Regions from separate parts of the Kandleria sp. genome, predicted to be linked through region 2. Evidence: a T-box and tRNA genes for the amino acid it is inferred to sense, from the RefSeq annotation. Region 2 holds a T-box; the other holds one or more tRNA genes.

Region 1 (3,431 bases), on a different contig from region 2:
TCTTCCTACATTTACTCATAGTGTTCTAGGTCGCGTTGAGCATATCAACTTCATTAATATGAGTGGATTTTTTGCAATGGCGATTGCAGTTCTTGTAGGGATTGCAGTTTATATGAAAAAACGTATTACGTCATTGGCTTTTTCAATCATGAATGGACTTATTGTCTATATCACATGTCTTAATGATATTGATGATTTATCTATCGGTGGATATTTGTTGCTGGTGGATGTTGGCATTATGATTGTCTCTACTTTTGTTTTGTATTGGAAACATCGTTACGAGGATGTGTAATCACATCCTTTTTTGTTTTTTCTTGTAGATGTGTTAAGATGAGTGTACATCTAAAATAAAAGGAGTTGTAATTGTGAAAACAAGATTGAAACAAAAAGGTCTTATAGCCATTATTGCGTTAGTAGTTATATTGGTATTCGCTTCTGTATCTTTCTTTATTCGTTCTGCTCAGATTTCTGGAGAGAAGAAGGCATTACAGGAGATTACAGCTGGATTAAAGACAATTAATAAGAAGTATTCTACTTCAGCGTCTTCTTTATCTCAAAAGCTAGTAAAAGCTAAGGGGAAAGAAGGAGATAGCTACATGAGTGTATTGAAAGCTTATGTTACAATGTTAAATGAAGCCTCTAAGCCAGAAGCTAATCCTGAAATTATTACTGCATCAAAGGTATTTGATGATAAGGTGGCAGATTCTATCAACGGCTATATTTCTGAACCTAATATAGATTATTATTATGCTTATGTGGATATTGATCATAATAAGACAAATGAACTTGTTATTGGTAAAAAGGTAGAGGATGGTATTCAGCCAATTGAAATCTATGGCTTTAATAATGGTAAAGTGACACTGATTGCAGATGAGACACTGCTTGGTGATTATGAAGTAGATTTGAGTGAAATGACTATTTCTAAAGATGGCTATATTACTGTCTATGGTGATTATGGTGATCAGGCTGCTTATCTACAGGTAGGAAAGCTTGATAAGAATGGCTATTCTTTCAAGTCAGAAAAAATGTATATTGTGTCACAATCAGGAAAAGAAAATAATTCTAATGCTGAAGAATTAGAGAAGGTTAGAGAAAAGCATCCTGATAATGTGAAGTACAGCTGGAATCAGTTTGTAAAACCAGGAGCTTCTTCTTTATATAAGGGAGCGTACACTGAACTTATTAAATTGTTTGATAAGGATGAGAACTATAGATCATCATTGGTGAATGTGACATCTAATGAACTTCCTGCATTGTATTTAACAAATAAGAAAGATGGATATAGAGAATATATTAAAAGCTATATGTTTATTTATACTGATCAGGGATTGAAGTCCATCTCTTTTGGTAATGAGAAAGTGAAGTATTATGAAACTGCAGGATATCTTCAGGTTGGCAACAAGTATTACAAGATTGATAGTACGGGATTTGTTTCTATGAAGAAGGAAGATTATCTAAAAGCAGTGAATGATATTAAAGATGAAGTAGATGAAAAGACTATTTCTGATAAAGATATGGATGAAAGTGCAGATACATTAAATGATCTTGCAAACTAAAAAAGGTTGTGATTATCAATCACAATCTTTTCTTTTATTTTTTAAGAGACTTATTGTCTACAAAAAAAGTAAAAAATGTGTATTTTCTTGTTGACGATTGGATGACATAATGCTATTATATGTGAGCAGTCAGCGAGATGGGCCTGTAGCTCAGTTGGTTAGAGCGCACCCCTGATAAGGGTGAGGTCGATGGTTCAAATCCATTCAGGCCCACCATTTTGATTGACTGTTTTATATACATGGGCCTGTAGCTCAGTTGGTTAGAGCGCACCCCTGATAAGGGTGAGGTCGATGGTTCAAATCCATTCAGGCCCACCATGTATAATTTAAAAATGGGGCTTTAGCTCAGCTGGGAGAGCGCCTGCTTTGCACGCAGGAGGTCAGCGGTTCGATCCCGCTAAGCTCCACCATTTGAAATAGTAAACGAATCCTACGGGGTTCGTTTTTTTTATATATTGTGATATGATATGTTAATGAGGTGGGAAGATGGAATTTATGAAGAAGGGTTTGTTTTTCGTTTTAGCTTTAATGATTATGGGCTGTAATGTTCAAAAGAGTGTTTCGCATATTTATTATGTGAAAAAGATGATCTATGAAGCAACACCGGAGGGACTTACTAGCGATGATGCTTTAAATCGTTATGAAGTTGATATTCATTATGATCAGAATGTCATTAAAGAAGAAATGAAACAAGATGTTGAACAGTATTATTTATCATATACAAGACCAGAACTTGTTTCACATTATTTATTAGACTTTGATTTAAATAGTGCTGATATCCATGTTCTATTGGATCATGATGTCATCATGAAATATTCTAAGATTGAGATACATATTGGAAATGAGGTATTCTCTTATCAATATGAAATCAAGAATGATCGTATTATCCAGGCTAGTGGAACGGATGAATTAGGTTCATTTACTCATAAGTATAGTTATGATCATTCTGGTCATCTTACACGTATTGAACGTTTTTATGATCATGGTGAATCTGATGCTATTATGATAGGATGGAAAGATGATAAGGTTGTTAATATGAAAGATGATGAAGATGATGTGACATATACTTATAAGAATGATCATCTTGCAAGCAGTTCTAATCATGTGTCTTATCATTATAAAGATGATCGTCTTGTTTCATTTAAACAAGACGATGATTATGAAGTAAAATATACTTATAAGAATTTAAAAATGAAGCAGGAAGTCTTTAATAATAAGGAATTGCTGGAGACTTATCATTATGAATATAAGAAAATAAAGTAAAGGAAGGAAAAATGTATGAAATGTCCTCATTGTGGGTATGAGAATCCCGATTGGTTAAAGTTTTGTGAGCAGTGTGATCAGCCTTTAGATCTTTCTCCTCGCATCAAGAAGGAAAAGGAAGAGGCTAAGGTGGAAGAAGAAAAGCCAGCACAGCGTTTTAGTTTTGATGATGAAGATTCTACTGAAACAGTTGGAAAAAGAAGCAAGAAGGTTCCTTTAAAAGAGAAGGTTAAAGAAAAGATGCCTCTTAAAAAAGAAGAAGAGGAGGAATCATTAGGGGATCGTTTTATCAATTGGCGTAATAAGATTGTGACAAAGCTTAATGGTGATGATGAAGAAATAGAAGATGAATTTGTAGATGAAGAGGAAATCTATGAAGAAGAACCTATTGAAGAGACACCAGTTGAAGAAATAAAGGAAGTAAAACAGGATACAATCTTAAGACCTTATGGACATGTGTTCTCCTTTGATGATGATACAACAGTTATAAAAGAACCAATTGTAGAAGAGGAAGAAGAGATTCCTTATGAAAGCTTTGAAATTAAGAAGAAGATTGATTTCAAGAGAATCATTATTGCGATTATTGCAGTGTGTGTTGTTTTCGCATTGGTA
Region 2 (3,431 bases):
TCACTTTAAACGGACAGTATTGTTATACAAATAAAGAAGTGGTTTATGAGAACTTTATTGAAAAAGAGGATCTTGTTTCATTATTGGAAGTGTTAGATGAACAACCATTCCCTTGTGGATTTACTATGAAGACTGGAAAAATCTATAATTATAAGGATAAGCGTGTCGCTGAAATTCATTCGATTACACATAATGATGATCAGCCTACAGGAGATCTTTCACGTGTTCTTGATGAGAAGGTCTACCAGCTTATGTGTTTTGTATCTAAACAGGAAGAAGAGAAACTTCTTGAGAAAATGCCTCACTGCACAAGCGCAAGATGGCATCCATTGTTTACTGATGTCACACCGCTAGGAGGAACAAAACAGTTAGGTATTGATAAGTTCCTTTCCTATTATAATATTGATAGACAAGAAACCATGGCCTTTGGTGATGGGGGAAATGATCTGCAGATGTTAAATCATGTTGCTCACGGGATCGCTATGGGCAATGGTGAAGAGCAGTTAAAGCAGATTGCGGAATATGTCTGTGATGATGTTGATCATGATGGAATAGTCAAGGCTTTAAGACATTATGAACTCATTAAGTAAGTATATATATTTCGATATAGAGATATACTAATTTCATTCTAATCTCAGTTGTGAATTTTTTGATAAGATAATTATATGAAAACGGTTACAGCTTATTGCAAGGAGGCTATATTATGAAAAGATTTACATTACCTAGAGATTTATATCATGGAAAAGGGGCTTTGGAAGCCTTAAAGACATTACAAGGACATAAAGCGATGGTCTGTGTTGGTGGCGGATCGATGAAACGCTTTGGCTTTTTAGATCGTGCCATTGATTATTTAAAAGAAGCTGGTATGGAAGTACAGCTATTTGAAGGTATTGAATCAGATCCATCGGTAGAGACAGTCATGAAGGGAGCAGATGCAATGCTTGCTTTTGAACCTGATTGGATTGTAGCTATTGGAGGAGGTTCACCAATTGATGCCGCAAAAGCAATGTGGATCAAGTATGAATATCCTGATTGTACATTTGAAGATATGTGTAAGGTATTCGGTATTCCGCAGTTAAGAAAGAAAGCACATTTCTGTGCAGTCTCATCTACATCTGGTACAGCTACAGAAGTTACAGCTTTTTCAATTATCACTGATTATGAAAAAGGTATCAAATATCCAATTGCGGACTTTGAAATTACACCTGATGTCGCTATCGTAGATCCTGAACTCGCTGAAACAATGCCACAGAAGCTAGTTGCTCATACTGGTATGGATGCTATGACACATGCAATTGAAGCTTATGTGTCTACTGCCAACTGCAACTATACTGATCCATTGGCAATCTGGGCAATCAAGATGATTCAAAGAGATTTAGTCAACTCTTATGAAGGAGATATGACTGCTAGAGATAATATGCATGATGCACAGTGTCTAGCTGGACAGGCATTCTCTAATGCGCTATTAGGAATTGTACATTCTATGGCTCATAAGACTGGTGCTGTCTTTGCGGATTATGGAGCACATATCATCCACGGTGCAGCTAATGCGATGTACTTGCCAAAAGTTATTGCATTTAATGCGAAAGATCCAACTGCGAAAGCACGCTATGCGTTTATCGCTGATGAAATGAAGCTTGGTGGAAATAATGAAGATGAAAAAGTAAAATTACTTATTGAATATTTAAGAGGAATGAATGATTCCTTGAATATTCCACATTGTATCAAGAACTATGGAGCAGATTCTTATCCAACTGAAAATGGATTTGTACCTGAAGAAGTCTTCCTAGAAAGACTTCCAGAGATTGCTAAAAATGCGATTGCGGATGCATGTACAGGTTCTAACCCACGTCAGCCAAGTCAGGAAGAAATGGAAAAGCTGCTTAAAGCTTGTTACTATGATCTAGATGTAGATTTCTAGAAGATAAAACTATTGAAATATGCGAATAAACCCATTATAATGTTGATGTTAAATCGTAGAAGAAGAAGAGTACCTTATAGAAGTGTCAAGAGAGGAAACGGATGGTGCAAGTTTCTCATGACTATGGGGGAAGCTACTTTGGAGAGTGATGTAAACATCAACGTGAGCCTGCGTTAAGGGTATAAAGAGCAAGGCGTAAGCCTTGAATAAGGATGGTACCGCGATTATAGTCGTTCCTTTTATAGGAACGACTTTTTTATTAGGAGGACACATGAAAAAATTAACAGGTAATCAAACTAGACAGATGTTCCTTGATTATTTTAAGTCTAAGGGGCATATGATTGAACCAGGTGCAAGCCTGATTCCTCACAATGATCCAACTTTACTTTGGATCAATGCTGGTGTAGCTGCATTAAAGAAATATTTCGATGGGACAGAAAAACCTGCCAGTCATCGTATTGCCAATGCACAGAAATCAATTCGTACTAATGATATTGAAAATGTAGGGAAGACAGCACGTCATCATACTTTCTTTGAAATGCTTGGTAACTTCTCAATTGGTGATTATTTTAAAAGAGAAGCTATTCATTTTGCTTGGGAATTCTTAACAGGTGAAGATTGGATTGCGATGGATAAAGATAAGCTTTATGTCACAGTCTATACTGATGATGAAGAAGCATATCGTATCTGGACTGAAGAATGTGGCGTAGATCCTAGCCATATGTGGAAGACTGCTGATAACTTCTGGGAAATCGGTGAAGGTCCTGGAGGTCCTGATAGTGAAATCTTCTATGATCGTGGAGAAGATTTTGACCCAGATCATATCGGATTAAGATTATTGCATGAAGATCTAGAAAATGATCGTTATGTAGAAGTATGGAATATCGTATTCTCACAGTTTGATTGTAATCCTGCCATTGATCGTAAGGAATACAAGGAATTGCCACACAAGAATATTGATACAGGTATGGGATTAGAAAGACTTGTTTCAATTATCCAGGGTGGAGAAACAAACTTTGATACAGATTTATTCTTGCCTTTAATTAGAGAAACAGAAAAATTAGCTAATGTTTCTTATGAAGAAAATAAGATGGCTTATAGAGTCATTGCTGACCATATCAGAACTGTTACTTTTGCATTAAGTGATGGAGCAATGTTTGATAAGGCTGGTAGAGGATATGTATTAAGACGTATCTTAAGAAGAGCTGTTCGTTATGGTAAAGCTATTGGTATTGAAGGAGCTTTCCTTTATGAATTAGTTGATACAGTTTCAGATATGATGAAAGAATTCTATGATTATCTTCCTTCTAAAGCTGAAATGGTTAAGGTTAGTGTCAAGAAAGAAGAAGAAGCATTTGCTAAAACATTGAACCAGGGTGAAAAGAGAATTCAGAACTTCATGAAGAAACATGAAGATGAAAAAGTCATTGATGGCAAGACAGCATTCATGCTTTATGATACATACGGATTCCCTTATGAATTAACAGTAGAAATCGCTGAAGAAAAAGGC

The links. The T-box of region 2 lies ahead of alaS (alanine--tRNA ligase). A T-box ahead of a tRNA ligase gene usually reads a tRNA of that ligase, here a tRNA-Ala.
Region 1: it encodes a tRNA-Ala, which carries the amino acid that the T-box ahead of alaS (alanine--tRNA ligase) is inferred to sense. The anticodon was not compared.

What each region holds. Positions count from the first base shown of each region.
Region 1 is NZ_JAGBIX010000005.1:94,530-97,960, forward strand. Features, by position in the region: gene J6L95_RS01120 (hypothetical protein) at 1-292, shown strand, start outside; gene J6L95_RS01125 (hypothetical protein) at 366-1,556, shown strand; tRNA gene J6L95_RS01130 (tRNA-Ile) at 1,696-1,772, shown strand; tRNA gene J6L95_RS01135 (tRNA-Ile) at 1,798-1,874, shown strand; tRNA gene J6L95_RS01140 (tRNA-Ala) at 1,891-1,966, shown strand; gene J6L95_RS01145 (hypothetical protein) at 2,043-2,819, shown strand; gene J6L95_RS01150 (NADase-type glycan-binding domain-containing protein) at 2,835-3,431, shown strand, end outside.
Region 2 is NZ_JAGBIX010000096.1:15,236-18,666, forward strand. Features, by position in the region: gene J6L95_RS10165 (Cof-type HAD-IIB family hydrolase) at 1-590, shown strand, start outside; gene J6L95_RS10170 (iron-containing alcohol dehydrogenase) at 704-1,921, shown strand; T-box leader at 1,969-2,162, shown strand; gene alaS (alanine--tRNA ligase) at 2,193-3,431, shown strand, end outside.